4 regions of the Methylorubrum sp. POS3 genome follow, and region 2 is predicted to be linked to each of the others. Evidence: riboswitches for the same ligand, from Rfam matches in the RefSeq annotation. Region 2 holds a riboswitch; each other region holds the start of a gene.
The links. A riboswitch is a leader RNA that binds a small molecule or an ion and turns the genes downstream of it on or off. The one in region 2 is predicted to bind cobalamin.
Positions count from the first base shown of each region.

Region 1: another riboswitch for cobalamin. It lies ahead of OWC43_RS15440 (TonB-dependent receptor); the one in region 2 lies ahead of OWC43_RS07250 (CbtB-domain containing protein).
Region 3: another riboswitch for cobalamin. It lies ahead of OWC43_RS19810 (TonB-dependent receptor); the one in region 2 lies ahead of OWC43_RS07250 (CbtB-domain containing protein).
Region 4: another riboswitch for cobalamin. It lies ahead of OWC43_RS12630 (TonB-dependent receptor); the one in region 2 lies ahead of OWC43_RS07250 (CbtB-domain containing protein).

Region 1 is NZ_JAPRBT010000001.1:3,329,739-3,335,367, reverse strand. Features, by position in the region: gene OWC43_RS15445 (hypothetical protein) at 1-134, opposite strand, end outside; gene OWC43_RS15440 (TonB-dependent receptor) at 285-2,513, opposite strand; cobalamin riboswitch at 2,540-2,739, opposite strand; gene OWC43_RS15435 (HupE/UreJ family protein) at 2,991-3,536, opposite strand; gene ureG (urease accessory protein UreG) at 3,584-4,201, opposite strand; gene OWC43_RS15425 (urease accessory protein UreF) at 4,209-4,877, opposite strand; gene OWC43_RS15420 (urease accessory protein UreE) at 4,870-5,376, opposite strand; gene OWC43_RS15415 (DUF29 domain-containing protein) at 5,373-5,629, opposite strand, start outside.
Region 2 is NZ_JAPRBT010000001.1:1,523,714-1,529,342, reverse strand. Features, by position in the region: gene cobW (cobalamin biosynthesis protein CobW) at 1-747, opposite strand, end outside; gene OWC43_RS07260 (DUF1636 family protein) at 753-1,157, opposite strand; gene OWC43_RS07255 (CbtA family protein) at 1,150-1,917, opposite strand; gene OWC43_RS07250 (CbtB-domain containing protein) at 1,946-2,122, opposite strand; cobalamin riboswitch at 2,163-2,388, opposite strand; gene cobU (bifunctional adenosylcobinamide kinase/adenosylcobinamide-phosphate guanylyltransferase) at 2,480-3,001, shown strand; gene cobO (cob(I)yrinic acid a,c-diamide adenosyltransferase) at 2,998-3,597, shown strand; gene OWC43_RS07235 (alpha/beta fold hydrolase) at 3,706-4,752, opposite strand; gene OWC43_RS07230 (peptide-binding protein) at 4,845-5,629, opposite strand, start outside.
Region 3 is NZ_JAPRBT010000001.1:4,281,284-4,286,912, forward strand. Features, by position in the region: gene ccmA (heme ABC exporter ATP-binding protein CcmA) at 1-64, shown strand, start outside; gene ccmB (heme exporter protein CcmB) at 61-729, shown strand; gene OWC43_RS19800 (hypothetical protein) at 750-1,019, opposite strand; gene OWC43_RS19805 (hypothetical protein) at 1,092-1,454, opposite strand; cobalamin riboswitch at 2,147-2,342, shown strand; gene OWC43_RS19810 (TonB-dependent receptor) at 2,449-4,680, shown strand; gene OWC43_RS19815 (hypothetical protein) at 5,170-5,376, shown strand; gene OWC43_RS19820 (ABC transporter permease) at 5,398-5,629, opposite strand, start outside.
Region 4 is NZ_JAPRBT010000001.1:2,703,023-2,708,651, forward strand. Features, by position in the region: partial or broken gene OWC43_RS12620 (transposase) at 1-22, shown strand, start outside; gene OWC43_RS12625 (hypothetical protein) at 147-434, opposite strand; gene OWC43_RS12630 (TonB-dependent receptor) at 888-3,047, opposite strand; cobalamin riboswitch at 3,163-3,374, opposite strand; gene OWC43_RS12635 (AAA family ATPase) at 3,464-3,985, opposite strand; gene OWC43_RS12640 (DUF6925 family protein) at 3,978-4,943, opposite strand; gene OWC43_RS12645 (ABC transporter ATP-binding protein) at 4,921-5,629, opposite strand, start outside.

The DNA.
Region 1 (5,629 bases), 1.8 Mb from region 2:
GGATTGTCCTCCGGCCGCATCGTCGCCCCCGACGTGCCCTTGCCGGGATCGCCCGTCTGCTCGTCGATATTGCCGAGCGCCCCGCCCTCCTGCGTCTTGCTGTCCTTCGTGCCTGGCTTCTCCGGCTTCCTCACGGCGGCCTCCTGTGACGAGGTCCGGGCATATAGTTCTTAAATGATGGACAGCTAGTCGGTTTCGGAGGGTAAATAGAATTATCATTCTATTTCTGCGAAGCGCGCACCGTCGGTCAGCGGGGTCGATCCGAGGATGCGCCGAACCTCGCGTCAGAACCGGCCCGCGAGCGTCAGCCGAACGGCGGTCGGCTCGACCGGGTGGAAGTGGCGATCGGCCCGCGCCTCGCCCTGAGGGACGACCCGCGACTCGTAGTAGTAGGTGATCTGGTCGGCCTTCGCGTTCGTCAGGTTGAGGACGTCGAGGGAGAGGCTGACGCCGTTCTCGAAGGCGTAGCCGATCCGGCCGTTGAGCAGGGCGGTCGCCCGCGAGCGCACCGAATTGTCTTCGATGAGGGGGCGCGGACCGAAATAGCGGAAGCGCAGGGATCCGAACCAGCCGGCCCCGTCGCCGAAGGCGATGCCGGCCGAGGCGATGGTGGTCGGCGCGTCGGGAACGCGTCCGCCCGCCGGATCGCGATCGGCGAAGCGGGCATTCGTCACCGTCAGGTCGCCCTCCAGCTGGAGCCAGGGCGTGAGGGCGTAGCGGTTGGTCCATTCGAGGCCGAAGCGGCGGGTCGAGCGGCTCGGCTCGGTGGTGCCGGCATCGCCGACGAAGAGGTTCTCCGAGGCGAAGTCGAGGCGGAACAGCGCCAGGGCGGTCTCCAGGCCCCTGATGGAGCGGTTGCGCAGGCCGATCTCGTAGCCGGTCGAGGGAACGAGGAAGGGGGAGCGCGCCACGTCGAAGAGCGGGCTCGACGGATCCACGGTCGCGGTGACGCCGCGCACGTCGTTCGAGTGGAAGCCGCCGCCGTAATTCAGGTAGAGTTCGGTCTCGGCCCAGGGCCCGAGCACGAGGCCGAGCTTCGGCGTCACGATGGCGTCGCGGGCTTGGCCGGAATTGGCGGGCAGTTCGGAGCGGACATCGGCCCAGTAGCCGTCGGCGCGGAAGCCGACGCTGGTGCGCAGCCAATCCGTCCAGCGCACCCGGTTCTCGGCGTAGAAGGCCGCGCTCGTCTCCAGCACGCGGTCGTCGCGCACGCTCGAGCGGAACTGCCGGTTCACGGTGTTGAACAGGCCGACCCGCATCGCGTCGGTGCGGGTCTGGACGCCGATCTCGTTCTCCATCGGCCGTCCGAACAGGTCCCCGGAGAAGACGTGGCTGGCCTCGGCCCCGCCCAGCACCCGGTCGTCGAGTTGGCGGAACTGGTCGCCGTTGACGGGATCGTTGAGGAAGTAGGTGAAGTTGTTCCAGAGATTCATCCGGTAGCGGATGAGATAGGCATTGGCCCGGCTGAGCCCGGCCTCGCCCGTGTGGCTCCAGCGGCCCGAGAGGGAGAAGCGGCCGGTATCGCCGCCGTCGGACGGGTCGAGGGTGCCGAAGCGGCCGATGATTCCCTCGGCGACCGCACGCTCCGGGATCTGGTTGGTGGCGTTCCACTTCGCCCAATAGGCCATGCCGGTGACGGCGAGGCCGTCGAGCGCCGTGCCCTGGCTGTAGCGGACGACGCCGTTGAGCTTCTTCAGGCGATCCGGCACGTCCCAGGGGCCGTCATAGGTCTGCGCCTCACCCGCCACGAGCAGCGTGCCCGCGCCGAGGGGGGCGGAGGCGATGGTGAGCGCGCGCTTGTAGCCGAACGATCCGATCGAGGTCAGCGCCACGTTCTTCGCGACCGCGTCGAGGTAATCGATCCGCACCGAGCCGGCGGAGGCGAAGTCGCCGTCGCGCACGAAGTAGGGGCCCTTGTGGAACTCCACCGCGCCGACGAGTTCGGGGATCAGGAAGTTGAGGTCGGCATAGCCCTGGCCGTGGGCATGGGTGCGCATGTTGACCGGCATGCCGTCGACGAAGAGCGCGATGTCGGTGCCGTGGTCGAGGTTGAACCCGCGCAGGAAGAACTGGTTGGCCTTCCCCTCCCCCGAATGCTGGGTGACGATCAGCCCCGGCACCGCTTCCAGCACCTCGCCGGGACGGGTGACGGGCCTCGCATTGATCTGCGCACCGGAGACGATCCCGCCGCTCGCCGATGCCACCGGCTGAAGTGCGCCGCCGATGCCGGTCACACCGCCGACAGCGCCGGCGCTGGCCGAGAAGGCGGCGGGTGGCCGCGGAGCTTCGCCCCCGACGGAGAGTTCCTCCAGGGTGACCGACTCCTGGGCCGTGGCGGGAAGCGGGGGAGCGGCGAGCGCGGCGGCGAGCGCCGCCAGACGGAGGACCGTCGAGGGATGAGCAGGGGACACGGGCGAAACAGCCTCGGGCAACGGCAGTGGCACGTCACCGCGAACGAGGCCGCGGACTTGCCCGACCCTAAAGCAGGATCGGTGCCGTCCCCGGCAACCCATCGGTGCACCCCGCCCGACACGCCTCGCGTGTGACCACGACTGACGGCAGGTCTCCTGGCTCGCGGGTCGCTGCCCTCTCACCGTCTTCCCGGATGAGGCCCATCCAGTGACATGGTGGCGGAAGGCTCGCCGCTCACAGTTGCGGGGGCAGCCACGGCCTCGGGCCGAAGGCCCTCACCGCGTTCCCTTTTGATCCCCGAGGGGAACCGTCGCCACCACGGTTAGCACGGCGGCCGCCTCCGCCGTCAACGCGCGGTCCGGGGGCGAAGGGCGAATCAATACGCCCGTGCCCGAACGGCGACACCCGGCCGACCCGAGATGGCGGCCCGATCGCGGCCCCACGCGGCGACCGGATCCGGGACGGTTCGGTCGGCCCATGCGCCGCAGCGGCTGTCCCCGGAAGCCGGGTCCCCCGTTCGGGCCGATGCGCCCGCCGCCCCTTGGCTCGCCGCAGGGCGGCGGCGCGTCGTCCGGTCGTCACGCACCCTGGCGCAGGGCACCACCGGATCGCGGCAGCCACCGCGTCAGCATGAGGCCGGCAACGAGGCCCGCCGCGTGGAGGCCGACGGTCGCGGCGAGGAAGCCGAGCCCGTAGGAGAGGCCCGAGGCGGTCTCGGGCATCTCGGCCCCGTGCGCCGCGCCGTGGAACACCGCGAAGGCACCGACGAGGCCGGCCAGAGCGGCCAGTGGGATCAGGCGGGCGCAGGCCGCCATCACGGCGAAGGCGGCAACCGATGCGAGGATGGCCGGCTCGACGAAGGGCAGATCCAGGCCGGCCATGGCGAGGGCTGCGCCGATCGTCATCATGCCGAGGAAGGAAGCCGGCAGCAGCCAGAGCGCCCGCCCGCCGACGAGGCCGGCGATGATCCCCACCGCGACCATCGCGAGGATGTGGTCGGTGCCGTGGATCGGGTGGGCGAAGCCTGCGGCCAAGCCCGCCGCCTCGCCGTGGCCCGGATGGGCGAGGGCCGCGCCGGGCACCAGCAGGAGCGCCGTCGCGAGCGCCATCGAACGAGAGATCATACGGGTCCTCCGGAAATGCATCGTGGACAGCGTCACGATGTCAGACGTCATTGGGCGAGCCCCCCTGCTTCGATGACGAAGCGGGCGATGGCGTCGGCCCCGTGCCCCTCGCGCAGGGACGAGAACACGTAGGGCCGCTCTCCCCGCATGCGGCGGGTATCGGACTCCATCACGGCAAGATCCGCGCCGACCAGGGGGGCGAGATCGGTCTTGTTGACGACGAGGAGGTCCGAGCGGGTGATGCCGGGCCCGCCCTTGCGCGGGATCTTCTCGCCGCCCGCCACGTCGATGACGTAGAGGGTGATGTCGGCGAGTTCCGGCGAGAAGGTCGCGGCGAGATTGTCGCCGCCGGACTCGATCAGCACCACGTCGAGGGCGGGGAAGCGGCGGCGCATCTCGGCCACCGCCGCGAGGTTGATCGAGGCATCCTCGCGGATCGCCGTGTGGGGGCATCCCCCCGTCTCGACGCCCATGATCCGCTCCTCGGGCAGGGCCCCGGCCACGGTCAGGAGGCGGGCATCCTCCTTGGTGTAGATGTCGTTGGTGATGGCGCAGATGTCGTAGGTGTCGCGCAGCCGCTTGCACAATTGCTCCATCAGCGCCGTCTTGCCGGAGCCGACGGGGCCGCCGATGCCGACGCGGAGCGGACCGTTCACAGATGCCATGGCGTCCTCATGATCGGAAGATCCTCGAATACTGGGTCTCGTGCCGGAACGAGCCGAGATCGACCCTGAGCGTGGCCGAGCCCAGCGCGTCGAGGCCGAGCGGCTCGACCGCCTCGGCGAGCGCCGCCACCCGGGGAGCGAGGGAGGCGACGATGCGGGTGCCGGCCCCCTGCCCGATCGGCGCGACGCGCAGGCCCGCCGAGACGATGGCCTGGACGAAGGCGAGGCCGTAGGCGGCGAGCATCGCCCCGCGCCCCATGCCGTGGGCGCCCGAGGCCGCGCCGACGGCCACCGGCAGCGCCACCGGCCCGGGCAGGGCTGTCGCGACGGCATCGAGGGCCGGGCAGGGCCAGGCCGCGAGCGTCGCGTCGAGGAAGCTGCGGCCCTGCTGGCTGGTCTCCAAGTGAAGCTCGCGCGAGGGCGCCATCGCCAAGGCGAGATCGTTGATGGCGCCGAGGGCGGCGCCGTTGCCTGCGGCGCGATGCGCGTGCGCCGCCAGGATCAGGTCGTTGCGCCCGGAGCCCCGCTCCAGCACGGCGCCGAGCCAGTCCGAGAAGCTCGCCTCGTCGGCGACGTCGCCGGTCTCCACCGCCCATTCGAGGCCGTGGGAATAGGCGAAGCCGCCCACCGGATAGGCGGGCGACAGCCACGCCATCAATCGCAGCGCCTCAATCATGCCGGTGCGGCGGATGCGCGTGATCGTGGGGATGACCGTGCCCGTGATCGTGCGGATGACCGTGGCCGCCCTGATAGGCGCCGCCCTCGGGCCGGAACGGGCGCTCGACCGGTTCGGCGCTGCCGCCCAATCCCCGCACCATCTCGGCCAGCACGTGGTCCTGGGCGATCCAGACCGCCTCGGCGCCGATCTCGGCGGGGATATGCCGGTTGCCGATATGCCAGATCAGGCGCTTGAGGGCATGGTCGGAGGGCGCCCGGACTTCCAGCAGCTTCTCGGGGGCCGCCTCGACCCAGACGAGGCGGCCATCGTCGAGGACGAGCGCGTCCCCGTCGTCCAGGACGGTCGCCTGGGCCAGATCGAGCAGGAAGGCGGTGCCGCCGACCCCGCGCATGGCGATGCGGCGGCGATGCCGCTCGCCGTGATCGAGCACGACGCGATCGACGATCTCGCCGCTCGCGAGGGCGTCGCGGCGGATGACGCGAGTGGCGCGGATCATGGGGTGAGGCGACCGGGCTCGGCGGGCAGGAAGTCCAGATTGAGTGCTTGCTCGACGGTGAAGGGTGGCTGCTCGGGAAACAGGGCAAAATCGAAGCCGGTGTCCTTGGCGGCGAGCACGCGGCCCGAGTGGTAGGCCCGCGCGAACACCTCCGCCGGATAGCGCCGCAGGCTCGGGCTCATCTCCAAGACGTCGTGTACCTGCAGCCGCTGCTCGGTGATCGTGCCGGTCCAACTGCTCGACCGGGCGCCCG
Region 2 (5,629 bases):
GTCGTGGTCCTCGCCCTCGCCGTGATGGGAGGGGCGGGCGTCGAGGTCGTCTTCGGCCGCCGCACTGATCCCGAGCAGCACCCGCGGATCGAGGCGGCCGTGCTCGGTGGCGACGATCTCGACGGCGCGGGGCAGATGCGCCTCGATCTCGGCGCGGACCTTGTCGCGGGCCGCCTCGTCCAGAAGATCGGACTTGTTGAGCACCACGAGGTCGGCGCAGAGGATCTGGTCCTCGAACACCTCCTCCAGCGGATTGTCGTGATCCACCGCCTGATCGGCGGCACGCTGGTTGGCCAGGGCGTCCGGATCCTCGGCGAACAGGCCGGAGGCGACCGCCGGGCCGTCCACCACGGCGACGACGCCGTCCACCGTCACACGCGAGCGGATCGCCGGCCACTGGAAGGCCTGGACCAGGGGCTTGGGCAGGGCGAGGCCGGAGGTCTCGATCAGGATGTGCTCCGGCGGCTCCGGCCGGTCGAGGAGCTTCGTGAGGGCCGGAACGAAATCGTCGGCCACGGTGCAGCAGATGCAGCCATTGGGCAGTTCCACCACCGAATCCTCGGTGCAGCCCTCGACGCCGCAGGAGGCCAGGAACGAGCCGTCGAAGCCGAGATCGCCGAACTCGTTGACGATGACGGCGAGCCGCCGGCCGCGGGCCTGCTCGATCGTGTGGCGCACCAGCGTGGTCTTCCCGGCTCCCAGGAAGCCGGTGACGATGGTGCAGGGAATTTTTTCGAGGATGGCCATGAGGGTCAGGATTCCGCTCGTGTCGGGGTCAGCGGCGGGATGCGGGCGACGACGCCCTTGCGAAACGCCTCCGGTCGCTCGCGCCAGGGCACGAGGCCGTCCGGAGTCTCTTGATAGCGGCGCAGGCCCGCCAGGATGGTGCGGGCGGAATCCTGCGGATTCTCCAGCGCGTCGAAATCGCCGTAGACATAGGTCCAGCGACCGGCCGACGCGACCGCGACCGAGCAGGGCCGCTTGCAGACCGAGAGGCACTCGACGCCCTCGATGGCCAAACCCGGCACCGGCTCGCGGGCGGCCTCGGCGATCACGGCGGCCAGCAGCCGCGCGCCGGCCCGCGGCTCGGCGGGATCGCCCGCCGCCCGACAGGTGGTGCAGACGGAGAGAACGGTCTCGCGCGGGTCCTCAGGCATGCGCGCGGTCACTCGCCTCGCGCCCGAACAGGCCCCAGGCCCAGCCATAGGCGAGGCCGATCAGCGCCCAGAAGACGAAGCCGATGGCGAGGGAGCGCGCCGCGAACTGCGCCGCGCTGGCCGGCGGCACCTGCGAACTGACCGTGTCGATCGATTGCGGCGCGCCGGCGAGATGCGGGGCGACGATCAGGACGAGGCCGCCGAGGATCGTGATCGGCACCCGCCGGACCGCGATGAGGTAGAGGCCGATCCCCGTCGCCGCGACCGTCATGATCCACCAGCTCTGCCGCAGCACGAGGGGCGCGGCCCCCATCCCCGGCAGTTCCGGCGGCAGCCCGACCGCGGGGGCGAGCGCCACCGCGAGGAAACCGGCGATCCCGACGGCCAGCCCACTGCGCGGGGTCGGCTCGCGGCCGAGCGCCAGCATCACCGCCGCGAGGAGCAGCGCGTAGCCGACGCCGCCGATCAGCGTCGCAAGGCCGGTGAAGGCCATGCGCTGAAGGCCGGGCTCGGGCTGCCACGCGTCGGGCTTCTCCGCTCCGCCCTGGGCCGGATCCTGCGACGGACCATGAGCATGGGCGTGCACGATCAGCGCGGCGGGCGCGATGGCGGGGGACGGCGCCTGGGCATGGGAATGGCCGCCCTCGAAGGTCTCGGCCTGAAGGATCAGGGGCGAGGTGAGCGCCAGCTGCAGGCCCGTCGTGACGACGGACGCGAGGAAGCCGGCAACGAGCGCTGCCGACACCAACCGGAGAATCATGGAACCGCTTTCGCGCGTCGGAAAGCGATCAGTGGCAGGGGAAGTTCTGGGCGTGGCGGAAATCGTGCGCCGCATTGTGCAGCACCGCCGCCGGGGCGAAGCCCGCCACGAAGACGAGACCGAGGCCGAGGAAGGCAGCGACGAGCAGGGTGCGGGCGCTCTCGCCGGTGCGGAGGGCGGAGGTCTGAAGGGTCGCGGTCGTCATGGGTCACGGGCTCCGGCCGCCCCACCGGCGGCATTCGAGAAAAGTCTTTTCGCGGGACGGCAGGTCTCCTGGCTCACGGCTGCCGAGCGCCTCAGGAAGCTCCCGAGAGATGCTCGATCGCGCCTGCCGCCTTCCCAGGTCGCCCCGGTGGCTCTCGGCAGGAACTCGCCGCTCACAGTTGCGGGGGCAGCTGCGGTTTCGGGATCGTCCCTCACCGCATTCCCTTTTCACCCCGTTGCCGGGGCACCGTCCTTTTCATCGTTCTAACGCGGGTGAGGGTGCCTTGCAAAGCGCCATTGCGTGATCGACCGCGCCCGGTGCAAAGCGGCGCGCATGGATACTCGCCCTCCCGACCGGATGACGCTGGTGCTCGGCGGCGCCCGCTCGGGAAAGAGCGCTCACGCCGAGCGGCTGATCGAAGCCTGTCCCGCCCCCTGGCTCTACCTCGCCACCGCCCAGGCCTGGGACGACGAGATGCGGGCGCGCATCGCCGAGCACCGGGCGCGGCGTCCCTCCGGCTGGCAGACCCTCGACGTGCCGACCGCCCTCCCCGAGGCGATCAGGGCCGCGACCGGGCCGACGCTGGTCGATTGCCTGACGCTCTGGCTCACCAACCTCCTGCTCGCCGAGGCCGACCTCGAGGCCGCGACCGAGGCCCTGGCCCGCGCCTGCGCCGCCGCGCCGGGCCCCCTGGTGCTGGTCGGCAACGAGGTCGGCCTCGGCATCGTGCCGGACAACGCCCTCGCCCGCCGGTTTCGCGACGCGGCCGGGCGCCTGCATCAGCGGCTCGCCGCGCAAGCCGACCGCGTGGTCCTCACCGTCGCCGGCCTGCCGCTGACGGTGAAGCCTTCCCCCGACCCGACAGGACACCGCTCATGAGCGACGACGACCGCCACCGCGAGAAGATGGCCAAGCGCAAGGCGGTGCAGGACGCCGAGGTCGCCTCGAAGAAGATCGAGAAGGGCCTGCTCGTCGTCCATACCGGCCCCGGCAAGGGCAAGACGACGGCGGCCCTCGGCCTGGTGCTGCGCATGCTCGGGCGCGGCCACCGGGTCGGCGTGGTGCAGTTCATCAAGGGCGCCTGGGACACCGGCGAGGCGCATGCCCTGCAACGCTTCGGCGACCAGATCGCTTGGCACGCCCTCGGCGAAGGCTTCACCTGGGAGACCCAGGACAAGGCCCGCGACATCGCCGCCTGCCGCAACGCCTGGGAGACGGCCCGCACCCTCATGGCGGACGAGAGCATCCGCCTGCTCGTCCTCGACGAGCTGAACATCGCGCTGCGCTACGATTATCTCGACCTCGACGCCGTCGTCGCCGATCTGCGGGCGCGCCGGCCGGATCTCCACGTCGTCGTCACGGGCCGCAACGCCAAGCCGGCCCTCATCGAGGCCGCCGATCTCGTCACCGAGATGGGCAGCGTGAAGCACCATTTCGCCGCGGGGGTGAAGGCGCAGGAGGGAATCGAGTTCTGAGATGGCCGCGTAGGTCGGCCCCTCGCCGCGCGAAGGTCCGGCATCCGAGGCGCGTGGCCCCGGCGCGAGGCCGTCTTGCATCTTTGCGGACCGCCCCGACGTTCTGCGTCACGGCCCTGCATCGTGCTCCGGCATCGGTTCGCCTGCCCAAACACCGGACCTCAAACCCTCCGAAGCATACCGGAACAAGGATGCCTTCAGATCCTGGCCGTCGCGATGCAGGGCGTGATCCGCTCCGGGAACGATCCCGACGGTCACGTTCCGGCGCCCGGCAATCCGCAGGGCCTCCCTCAGGTGCCAGGCGGATTCGACCGGCACGCTCCGATCCTGCTCTCCGAACAGGACGAGCGTGGGCGCCTGAAGCCGCAGGTAGGCGGGCAGCGGATCGGCGTCGAGCATCGAAGACCAGTAGGCATGGGCGTGGCCGAGGCGGCGACGGGAGACGGCATGAGGGTCCGATGCGACCTCGCTGAAGAGCGCCTCGACATCGATCGGAAGCCGGTCTCGCGAGGCGAGAATTTGCAGGCTCCGGCGCAGGGGTAGGCCGCCCGAGCCGACTACGATGACCCGATCCACGATGGCCGGGCCGGCCTCCGCCGCTAAGGCGACCGCGACGCTCCCGCCTTCCGACACGCCGAACAGCGTGACCGGGCCGCTCCCGCCGTCGCCGCCGCGCCTCAGCCAGTCGAGGGCCGCACGCTGACGCGCCAGGATCGCGGGCAGGATGTCCGCGGCGTGGAACGCGTCGCTGCAAGCGAAGCCGAGGTCACCCTCGGCGATCCCCGGCTTTTCGACGGCGAAGACGCGGTGAGGCGCCCGGATCGGTGCGAGATAGGGGCGCAGGAACCGTCCGAGGCTGGTGCAGCCCGAGCCCGACACGAACAGCATCCGCTTCGGCCGGATCGGCGCCGCACCGTCGCCGATGGCGGCCGAATAGAGGACGAGGTCGGTTCCGTCAGGGGCGTCGATCCGCAAACGCTCGGGTGGATCGCGGGCGCTGTCGAAGGCGTATCGGATCGGCGTCGCGATGGAGCAGGCCGACAGCGTCGTGACGACGGCAACGAAGACCGGGAACGCTGCGCGGCATCGTTCGGCTCGCCCCCCTGCAACGTGCGGCGTTCGTCCGGTCCGGTGCAGCGGGAGGGCCGCCGGCACGCAGCGCCGCGCCTTCGCGAGGCGGGGCCGAAAAACCGGCGGCTTTGCGAAGATCGAAGCGATCTTCCGCAGGAGGGCGGAACCGGCCGGCATCAAAACCTGGCCCCCTCGGCCGTGACCTTCACGGAAGCGCCGGCACGGTCGAGCTCCAGCACGCGGCGCTCGCCCGGTCGCGCGGACAGGGCCGCGAGCGCGGCCTCGGGCGCGAGGCCGTCGAGCGGATGCCCGTCGATCCGCACCAACCGGTCGCCCGCTTCGACTCCCGGCACGAGAGGACGTCCCTCTCGGGTCGCGACGGCGGCGACGGCGTAACCCGCACTGCGCCGCACGAGCGTAAGTCCGACGCCGTCGAGGTCGCCCGGGCCGGTCGCCCGCTGCCGCTCCCAGAAGCTCTGCCCGGCCGGGTAGTCGAGCGTCAGGCGGACGCCGTCGAGCACGTTGTTGCCGAGCCAGCCCGCTACCGGCTCGCCGATGCCGGCCTGCCACCTGTCCCAGAAGATCTCGCCAAGGGCGACCGCGCCAAGCCGGCCCCCCACCGGCCCGGTGCCGAGCGCTCCGACATCCGGGAACGACAATCCCGGCAGGTCGAGGCGGGGCAGGCGGATCACCGTGCCCGCCGGTTCGAGGCCGAGATCCGCCATCGCGAGGTTGGCACGCCCGACCGCCCCCTCCGCCCGGCGCCAGTCCGGGCGCCGGGCGAGCCACGTCGCGACGGTGCTTCCCCGCAGCCACGTGTAGGGGGCGCCGACATCGAGAACGAGGGAAACGGCTTGGCCGCCGACCCGCGCATCCGCCACCGCGATCCCCGAGGCGGAGTCGATTCGGACCGGCACGGGCACGCCGCGCGGTCGCGGCGTCCCGGGCCGCGCCAGGGTCA
Region 3 (5,629 bases), 2.8 Mb from region 2:
GCGGATCGGTCCGGCCGCGGCGGAACAGGTGCTCGACGAGCGGATCGAGGAGAGTTGGGCATGATGCGGGCCTTCTCGGCGCTGCTCGCCCGCGATCTCCGGCTAGCTGCCCGCGTCGGCGGTTCGGGGGCACTCTCGCTGGTGTTCTTCCTGATGATCGTCGTGATGGTGCCCTTCGCGCTGGGTCCCGATCTCAACCTGCTGTCGCGGATCGGCCCGGCGATCCTGTGGCTGGCCGCGGTTTTGGCGACCCTGATCGGCCTCGACCGCCTGTTCCAGTCCGATGAGGAGGACGGCTCCCTCGACCTGATGACGGGCGCCGCGGTGCCGCTGGAACTCGTGGTGCTCGCCAAGGTCACCGCCTATTGGCTGACCACCGGTCTGCCGCTGGCGCTCAGCGCCCCGTTATTCGGCCTGCTGGTCGCGCTCTCGCCGACGGCCATGGGTGCAACGGCTCTGACCTTGCTGATCGGCACACCGGCGCTCGCTTTCATCGGTGCGGTCGGGGCGGCCCTCACCGCCACCATCCGTCGCGGGGGCCTGATCCTGGCGATCGTGGTGCTGCCCTTAATGATTCCGACCCTCATCTTCGGCGTGTCGGCGACGGAGGCGGCGCTCGGCGGCACCGTGCCGTTCACGACACCCCTCGCCGTACTCGGTGCGCTCAGCCTGATTGCGGGGGTGATCGGGACCCTGGCCGCTGCGGCGTCGCTGCGCTGGTCGGAGTAACCGCTCGACGGAACGGCCGGCTACTTATCGCAGCCGATACAGATGCCGGTGTCGATCTTGTCGTTCCGCCGCTCGGTGCGGGATTCCCGCTCGATCGAACGCGACTCGCTGCGATCGATCCGATCCAGCCCACCGCCGGCGGGGGGCATGGTCCGTCCGACGGCGGAGGTGTTCGGTGCCGTGACGGTCGAGGTGGGACCGCCGCCGGTCCCGGTCTGCGGCGTTTGGGCTGAGGCTGCGGTCGCAACGGTGACGCCGAGAGCCGCGGCGAGCAGAATGCGCATGGTCATGATGGAACTCCCTGGCCCGTCAACGCCGGGGCCTGGAGTGGGTTTCCCATCGGCGAAGGCAAGACGAACCGGTCAATCCGGCCAGTGGATCGTCCCCTCGCGCAAGCCGAGAACGTGCCGATCGCTGACGCCGAAATCGCTCGACTGATCTTCGACCACGCCGGACACACTGACATGGCAGGCCTCGTCGAGCGCCCCGCCCTCGCACAGGCCGCGGGCCTGCCGCTGTGCGAGTTCGCCGACATCCGCCAGCCGAATTAGCACCCGGCGTAGGGGAGCCGTTGCCTCGGCCGCGACCGGCTGCGGGGTGAAACCGAGACAGGTCGCCTCGTTCTCCGTGGCGAACACGAGATGGCAATCTTCGAGGGTCACGCGCTCGCCGATCAGTTGATCGGCCGCAACGGAGAACTCGACCGCCGCGATATGAGACTCCATGGCCATCAACTCCGCCGGAGACGGGAGTGTCGAGAGGAGAACGGGAAGAAGTGCTGATATCCGCATGATCGTCGGGGCCTCGGATTCGTCGCTTCCGAACCTAAGCAAAGCTTATGCAACTTTGCGGGACTGAAACCCTGGGCGCGTCACGTGTTTGTGCTCGCTCCACTGATTTGAGGGGCAAAATCTGCGATCGGCATTAATCCAATCACTTTGCAATCACGAGTTCGCATTCGCGCACAATCAAATCAGGCGGCGCCGTCCATCCGGTGCCGATCATGCGTACAAATTCGGCAATACACTGGGCCTTCGCATGCGGTGATCAAAGGTGCGTCCGTTCCTGGGCCGCGAAATGAATGTCCATCCGGCAGCGAGTGGGACGACCCTCCGTTTCGCGCGCTCATCACGACGCGTGGGGGCAGCCGCGGCCCTCCCATTCATGCATGTGGTGCATAGCTGCGATCGTCACTCCCGGATTGTTTTGTGCAGCGCAACGTGAGACTGATCCGCATGCGAGATCGCGATGGCGTCGCGGTCCCGTTGCCCTTCTTGGGCGTTTCCTCCCTAGACTTCGGGCCGCTCCATTGGGGCGGCCTTTTTTCTTGTTCGGTGCGCGATGCCGTGGGCCTGATCGTCCACGGGAAATCCCCTGAGACCTGTTCAAATTCAGTTGACCGCCGGGTCCCGCTCCTCTTAGTCTAATACTAGACGGTTCCCGCGAGGGATCAAAAGGGAACGCGGTGAGGGATCGGTCCCGAACCCGCGGCTGCCCCCGCAACTGTGAGCGGAGAGTTCCCCATCACCACGTCACTGGGCGCCTCGCCTGGGAAGACGATGGGGGGCGGCGACCCGCGAGCCAGGAGACCTGCCGTCTGCCGTGGTCACACGCGAAACGCGCTGGGCGGGGTGCCTCGGCGGTTGCCAAAGCGCGGATTCGCGCCACGGCCTCGTTCGCGGTGACGTGCCATTGTTGCCGTCCGAGGCTGTTGCCATCATGTCCTATCCCGCAGGCCGCCGAGCGAGGCCGTTCCTCGCCGCCCTCTCTGCTGCTCTTTCCGCCTCTCTTCCTTTGGCCGCGAAGTCCCAGGTCGTGGCACCCGTCGAGACCCACCTCGACGAGATCGCGATCGCCGGCATTCCGGCCAATGCGCCCGCCGACGCCGTCGGTGCGGAGGCGGCCGCCCTGCTGCGCAAGCCGAGCCTGACTCAGGCCTCACCGGTCGGGCTCAATCTGCGCACGCCGTCGCGCGGCGCGAGCCGGCTGGGCCTGACCCCTCTGGAGACACCGGCCAGCCTCGATATCGTGTCCGGGGAAACCATCCGGCTGCGCGGTCAATCGTCGGTGCTGGAGGCCGTCTCGCAGAACGGCACGGGCATCACCGCCTTCGGCTCGCCCGGCTTCGGCATCGGCGCCTTTACCGCGCGAGGCTTCGCCGGGCAGAACTCGATCCAGACGCTGTTCGACGGCACACGGCTCTATGTCGGGGCCAATACACTGACCTTCCCGTTCGACACGTGGAATGTCGAGCGGATCGAGGTGCTGCGCGGGCCGGCCTCGGTGCTCTACGGAGAGGGCGCGATTGGCGGGATCGTCAATGTCGTCTCGAAGAAGCCGCTCTTCACGCCGCTCAACGTCGCCCGTGTCGGCCTTGGCTCCGACGGGCTGGCGCGTGCGGCGGTCGACACGACCGGGCCGATCGGTGAGTCGATGGCTTACCGCCTCAATATCAGCGGCAACCGCGCCGATGGTTGGATCTCGCCGAACGGTGAGTTCCGCAATCTCGCGATCTCCGGCGCCCTCACCTTGCGGGCGACGCCCGACCTTACCTTCACTGTGAGCCACGACCTCGGCTACCAGGAGCCGACCCGCTACTGGGGTACGCCGCTGGTGAATGGGCGCGTGCTCGATGCTGTGCGCTTCAACAACTACAACGTCCGCGATTCCAAGATCACCTACAACGACAACTGGACCCAGTTCCGCACCGAATGGACGCCGTCCGCGGATATCACTGTGCGCAACACGGCTTATCGTTTACAGAGCCGCCGCCATTGGTTCGATGTGGAGCAGACCGCCTACAACCCGACGACCGGCCTCGTCGATCGGTCGGACTATACCGAAATCTACCATAGTCAGGAACAGATCGGGAATCGCTTCGATGCGACGATCCGGGGCTCGGCCTTCGGGTTGGCGAACCAGTTCACGGCGGGCTTCGATGTGAACCATATCGCGTTCCGCCATACCAACAACTTCAGCGGCGACTTCGTGGAGACGCCCACGAGCGTCCCGCTGATCGGATACGATCCGGGGTTCTTCCCCGCCAATGGTCGGGCGGTTCCGGCCTACGCCACAAGCACGAACCAAGCGTCCGTCTTTGCCGAGAACCGGCTCGAACTGACCGATAGGCTATCGTTTCTGGCGGGTGTGCGCTTCGATGCCCCGCACCTGTCGCGGGTCAATTTGCTGAACCGCACGTCCTTCGAGCGCTCGTTCCGCGCCCTCGGCTATCGTTTCGGCCTCGTCTACGCGGTGGCGCCCGACACGACGCTCTATGCGCAATACGCCACCGCCACCGACCCGGTGAACAGCCTCATCTCGCTCTCGCAATCGCTGGCGGGCTTCGAGCTGTCCACCGGTCGCCAAGTCGAAGTCGGGGCGAAGGGGCTCGCCTTCGGCGGCGCCGTCGAGTGGACGCTGGCCGGCTACCGCATCGTCAAGGACAACCTGATTTCGAACGACCCCGCTCGGCCTACGGTCTCGGTCCAGGTCGGCCAGCAATCCTCCTACGGTGCCGAGGCCGCCTTGTCCTGGCTGCCCGCGCCTGGATTGCGCGTCGATGCCAATCTCGCCTTGCTCAACGCTGAATACGATGCCTTCAGTCAGGGTGGCGTCTCCTTCGCCGGAAACCGTCCCATCAACGTGCCGGAGCAGGTCGCCAATCTCTGGGTCAACTGGGCCTTCGCCCGCGATTGGGAGGCTCGGGTCGGGGTGCAGTATGTCGGCGCAGTCTTCAGCGATTTCGCCAACCTCGCCCGCAGGCCGGATTATACCTTGGTGACGCTCGGCCTAGATCGGCAGGTAACCCCATCTTCCCGCTTGTCGTTCCGGGTCTTCAACCTGCTCGATACGGTTTATGCCGTCGATGGCCGTGCCGCCGGCGGGATGAACACGTGCTGGTATCTCGGACGGCCCCGTTCGTTCGAGGTCGCTTATACGGTGGCTTGGTAGATCGCCCAGTCGAACGAGAAGCGTGCCGCCCGCCAGCCTTGCGGGGGGCACGCCTGCTTGCAGGCAGATCGAACGGCTCGATCAGCGTGTTCGTCGGCGGAACTTCTTGAGCGGTAAGAAGCGGGATGGCCTGAAGGCACGTCACCTGTACCGCACTGGCAACCTCTTACTGGCGTTGAGATCCTCGGAGGCGGTGTGTCGTTCACGACGCATGTCGTGACGAACGCCGTGCGCCGTTTCCATGTCGGCCCAGGAGGCATTTCAATTAATCGGCTCGAAGGCCGAAAGCCGCGGCTGTTTCTTCGAGGCAACAGGTTCGGTCTGCCGATCACCAACTCCAAGGAGCGTACTTTCTCGGCGGAACGCCTTGCTCTTTGTTATTTATCGGGGCTTCGCGGAATGGGAGACGTCAGTGCCTAATGGCTTCGCACACGCTGTGCGCGAAGCCGGCGGTCACATCGAACCACCCTCCGACATGGAGCCTCGGCAGTGCGGACCTACGTCATCCGCGTTTCCAGCCCGAACAAGGCCCCGACCCGCTTTGCCGTCCTTGCCCCGAGTTCGGGACAGGCCATGGCCGCAATGGTCGCCGATCTCGGCCTGTCCGACATCGCCGAGATCACCGGCGAGGTGCTCAATTCGAATGTCGCCGCGAGACTCGGCCTCACACCCGGCCGCCCGCTCCGTCTGGTTTGACGGAGCGTCCCGGCCGTCGTTTCACCGTTCCATGACGTACCGTTCCATCAAGAGGCCGACGGTGAGGCTGCCGAAGATCCAGCCGAGAATGTACAGATAATCAATTTGAATCGGGAGGCTCGGTTCATAGCCCAGGCGGACCCATTCGACGATCTGTACGCAGGGGTTCCACCGCATCAGCGAATAGATCTGCTCCGGCATGTAGGCGGCAACAAACATCAATCCGCTTGAAAAATACACGAGCAGAACAACA
Region 4 (5,629 bases), 1.2 Mb from region 2:
GCCCGCCGAGATGAGCTACGGATCCATGCTTGGCTCAATCGCTTCCGCCGCCTGCCGATCCGCTACGAGCGCCGCGCCGACAGCGACGAGGCCTCCACTAGTCTCGCGGCAAGCCTCATCACCCTCAACCAGATCAGGCGGTTCTATTAGACGCTCTTACTTCCGAGGGCGCGCATCTGGAGCAGGCAAGCGCGCTTCATCTGCCGATGCTCGGCCGACTCGCGCGAATGGTCTTCGGGGCACTGAAGCATTGCCTCGGCCAGATGCTTGGCCGGAACGCGGCAGATCGGAGGCGAGATGCCGCCAGCCAGCATGGACTGCCGCATGGCGTCAGCCATCTGCCACGAGGTGCGGGCGCCGAAGGCCGTCGGACGGCGTGTGAAAAGATCGGTGAGCCGATAGCCGAGCGGCGCGATCAGGGTCTCGTCGATCATGCGCTGAGCCCTCCGGCGAGCGGAAAGAGCGCTGAGGCGGTGTCTTGGACTGTGCCGACTTTCGCGCCGGCTCCGACCTCAGTTTACTCTTTTCTGTCCGAACAGTCGGAGGTGCTAAGTAGCCATTTCCCTAGGGGAAATTGGCTGGGGCGCCAGGATTCGAACCTAGCATAACCTCAGCAGAACGCATCAGCTAAGTTATTGCAATTGCAGGCGCCTTAGCTTCGTGTGCACACGCAGTGGATACGATCCTGCGCTCACTGCCAAGGGCACCCTCTCGCCATCCACAGGCGGCTGCAAGGCATCGCCCTCTTGCTCACTCAGGTCGCTCTGAAGCATGTTGAAAGTCGACAAGGCGCCACAAGCTGACGTTCGTCCCCACGCCGCAGCAGGTCCGGTCGTCAACGGTGAGCGGACCTGCTGCGGCGGACGACGATGCTCGCTCGGCAATCGCTAGAAGCGGCCGGCGAGCGTCAGGCGCACGGCGGTGGGCTCGACTGGGTGGAAGTGCCGGTCGGCGACACCCTCCGCCAGCTCGCCGGGCAGGCGAGACTGGTAGAAGTAGGTGATCTGGTCGGCCCGGGCATTCGTCAGGTTCAGGATGTCCAGCGACAGGCTCATCCCGTTCTCGAAATTGTAGCCGACGCGGCCGTTCAGCAGGGCGGTGGGCCGCGAGCGCAGCGTGTTGTCCTCGACCAGCGGGCGCGGGCCGAAGTAGCGGAAGCGCAGGGAGCCGAACCAGCCCAGCCCCTCGCCGAAGGTCACGCCGGCCGACGCGATGGTGGTCGGCGCGTCCGGCACGCGGCTGCCGGACGGGTCACGGTCGGCGAACCGGGCGTTGGTGACGGTGAGGTCGCCCTCCAAATGCAGCCAGGGGGTGAGCGCGTAGCGGTTCGTCCACTCGATGCCGAGGCGCCGGGTCGGCCGGCTCGGCTCGGTGGTGCCGGTATCGCCCTGGAACAGGTTCTCGGAGGCGAAGTCGAGCCGGAACAGCGCGACCGCAGTCTCCAGCCTGGCAATCGAGCGGTTGCGTATGCCGACCTCGTAGCCGGTCGAGGGCACCAGGAAGGGCGAGCGGGCGACGTTGAAGAGCGGGCTCGCCGGATCGACCGTGGCCGTCACGCCGCGCACGTCGTTCGAGTGGAAGCCGCCGCCGTAGTTCAGGTAGAGTTCCGTCTCGGCCCAGGGCCCGAGCACGAGGCCGAGCTTCGGGTTGACGATGCCGTCGCGGGCGCGCCCTGAATTGGCCGGCGTGTCGGAGCGGACGTCGGCGTAGTAGGCGTCGGCGCGAAAGCCGACGCTGGTGCGCAGCCAGTCGGTCCAGCGCAGGCGGTTCTCGTAGTAGAAGGCCGCGCTCGCCTCCACGACCCGGTCGTCGAGCACCGTGGAGCGGAACTGGCGGTTCTGGGTGTTGAAGAGCCCGACGCGCATGGAATCGGTGCGGGTCTGCACCCCGATCTCGTTCTCCATCGGCAACCCGGCGAGGTCACCCTGGAAGACGTGGGCAACCTCGCCGCCACCGAGCACCCGGTCGTCGAGCTGGCGGAACTGGTCGCCGTTGACGGGGTCGTTCAGGAAGTAGGTGAAGTCGTTGAACAGGTTCATCCGGTAGCGGATGACGTAGGCATTCGCGCGCGTGATGCCGGTCTCGTCCGTCTGGCTCCAGCGACCCGAGAGCGAGAAGCGGCCGGTATCGCCGCCATCCGTCGGGTTGAGGCTGCCGTAGCGGCCGATGATCCTGTCCGCGACCGCGCGCTCCGGGATCTGGTTGGTGGCGTTCCACCTCGCCCAGTAGGCCATGCCGGTGACCGAGAACCCGTCGGTGGCGGTGCCCTGGCTGTAGCGGATGACGCCGTTGAGCTTCCTCAAGCGATCGGGCACATCCCAGGGCCCGTCATAGGTCTGCGCCTCGCCGGCCACCAGAAGGTTGCCGGCGCCGAGCGGCGCGGTGGCGATGGAGAGCGCGCGCTTGTAGCCGAAGGAGCCGATCGAGGTGAGCGCGACGTTCTGCGCGACCGTGTCGAGGTAGTCGATCCGCACCGAGCCGGCAGAGGCGAAGTCGCCGTCGCGCACGAAGTACGGCCCCTTGTGGAACTCCACCGCGCCGACGAGTTCGGGGATCAGGAAGTTGAGGTCGGCGTAGCCCTGGCCGTGGGCGTGGGTGCGCATGTTGACCGGCATGCCGTCCACGAACAGGGCGATGTCGGTGCCGTGGTCGAGGTTGAAGCCGCGCAGGAAGAACTGGTTGGCCTTGCCCTCGCCGGAGTGCTGCGTGACGATGAGGCCCGGCACCTCCTCCAGCACCTCGCCGGGCCGGGTGATCGGACGGCTGTTGAGCTGCGCGCCCGAGATAATCCCGCCACTTGCTGCATCGACCGGACGGAGCGCGCCGCCGATGCCTGACACCCCACCGACGTAGCCGGCGCTGGCCGAGGCCGGACCGGCAGCAGCGGCAGTCGGCACGGCCACGGCGCTCACCGAGATCTCCGATAGCGTGACCTCGTCCGCGCGAGCGGCCTGCGCGCCGGCACAGGTCGGGGCGATACAGAGGGCGGCGGCCAGGGCGCTCGCCGCGAGGCCGCGCGGGACTGGCGGAGGCTGATGGTCGGACATCGGGGCCTCGGGGCAACGGCAGTGGCACGTCACCGCGAACGAGGCCGATGAGGGCACGCCGCAAACCGCGCGCCATCACCAACACCTGCCGACACACCCCGTCCGGCACGCTCCGCGTGTGACCACGATGGACGGCAGGTCTCCTGGCTCGCGGGTCGCTGCCCTCTCACCGTCTTCCCGGGCGAGGCGGCCCAGTGACATGGTGGCGGAGGTCTCACCGCTTACAGTTGCGGGGGCAGCCGCGGCATCGAGGCAGACCTTCGGCCCGCAAACCCTCACCGCGTTCCCGTTTAATCCCCGAGGGGAACCGTCGCGGATACGGTTAGCATGCCGACCTAATCCGACGTCAACGGACCGGCTCGGTATATCCGCCGCCTGTGCCCGGGACGCGACACTGGTCGGCCGTGGCGGCGATCCTACGACGCGATGACCTCGACTGCGTCCCGCGGCAGCACGCGCCACCAAGCATCCGGTGCATGGAAGGCGTCGTATGCAAACCTGAGCACGGTCTCGGGCTGCCGGTGAGAGGGGTCGAGGACACCGCGCTGCTCGTTGCGGGTCCAGAGCACCTCCCAGGGTACGTCGAACACCTTCCACTCCACGGCGAGCCCGTACCGACCGACGACCTCAAGCTCACCCTCGAACACGGCACGAGTCAGGTGAGTGTCGGCCATCACGACGCTGAAGCCCTGGGCTAGGGCGGCGTCGAGAGCGGCTACCTTCACGGCATGAAGGAGCCGGCGGGCGTGCGTGTCCCACCCCTGGCGGCGAACCTCCCAGTAAACCTGTCGATCCGGCGGCCAGAGGGCTTGCCGGAGGTCGTCGAGGGTCAGGTGGACCCATCCATCCAGCGGGTCGAACCGACGTGCGTAGGTCGTCTTGCCCGCCCCGGGGCAGCCGATCAGCCCGACCACGCGCTGACGGCGAGGATCAGGCATGGTCGGGGACAGCCTCGTCCTCGTCGGCCTTAGGATCGGTCTCGACGACCTCACCCCGGAGGTACCGGGCTTGTACCTCGGCCACGCGGCGTGCCGCTTGAGCGTGACGGCTCGACACTGGGCTGTCCGGGCGATGCTCGCCACCCCGCTTAACCGCGAGCAGATCTGGATCGCCCCAACGGTCAAGCAGGACTTGAAAGGCTTCGTACCGGGCAGCGTCGAAGGCGATCCGCTGGCCCATCATGTCCTTGTAGGGGTGGGCTGGGTGCAGGCCGACGCACGGCACCCAGCCCGCCGGGATCGGCGTCGTCGCGGCGTGCGTGCGCCCGCTCCGCAGGAGTTTCGGCAGGACGTGGGTGTGCGGGCCCTCGGGGCTCGTGCCGCCCGGTCCCGGGATCGGGGCGTAGACTTCGACCCGACCGATCCGAGCGAGAAACACACGATGCGGGCTCATGGCGACGAGTTGCCGACCGATGGGGTTCGCGTGATCGAACAGGGGTTGTCCGACACCTAACCGGAGGCAGGCGATGGCCTCTGGGTCGCTCGTGCGCACGCAGGCGTCGACCGCGAGCAGGTCGAGTCCGAGGTCAAACAAGATGGCATCCCGGTCCTGTTCGCGAGCGGCATCTCGGTCCGGGCCGAGTTCGATCACCACGCCGCGCTGGCTCATGGCGCAGGCGCCTTCCGGTAGGCACAGGGCGACGGCGTGGTTCCAGCCGGACGCGACCGAGGTCTCGTAGGCCACCGGGCGCAGGTCAGGACGGGCGGTCAGGGCGATGGCGCCGCGCTCGGTCGCCATGCCCAGGCGCTCGTCCGGTAGCCCCATCACCGCCTCGTCCGGGTCGCGCATGAACTCAGCGATGGCTCCGAAGCTGCCAAGGCTCCAGGCGGTGCCGGGGTCGGCCAGGGCTTCGCGCAGCAGGTCCGTGACTGCCTCAGCGTTTGACGATGACGCCATCGCTTTCCTCCTTCGTGTCCCCGGAACGCGCCCAGGGCAGGATGTACCGGGTTCCGTCCGCGGCCTCGCCCCGCTCGGCCGTCACGCCGAACACGCGGGCCAGCAAGGCATCCGTTAGGGCTTCTTCGGGTGAGGCGTCCGCGATGAGGCGACCGTCGAACAGCACGACGATACGGTCGCAGAACCGGGCCGCGAGCGCGAGGTCGTGCAGGACGGCGACCACGCCGGCACCATCGCGCGACGCCGCGCGTAGCAGCGCCATGGCGTCGAGCTGATGGGCGGGGTCGAGGGCCGTGATCGGTTCGTCGGCGAGGAGCCACTCGGCCTCGACCGCGAGCGCCCGGGCGAGCAGCGCGCGCATGCGCTCGCCCGAGGACAGGGTCGGCTCGGTCCTGCCGGCAAGATGTCCGATATCGGTGCGTGCCATCGCACGCGCTACCGCGGCCTCATCGGCTTCCGAGAATCCCGCGAAGGTGCGCCTGTGGGGCAGCCGGCCGAGCGCCACGATCTGGCGCACCGTGATTGGCCAGCCGACGCCAGCGCCCTGGAAAAGGGCGGCGATGCGGCGGGCCCGTGCTTCGCGGCTCATGCCGGACAGCGCTTGGCCTTCCAGGGTGACCTGGCCCCGGCTCGGCGCGACCAACGCAGTCAGGACACGCAGGAGCGTGGTCTTGCCAGCGCCGTTC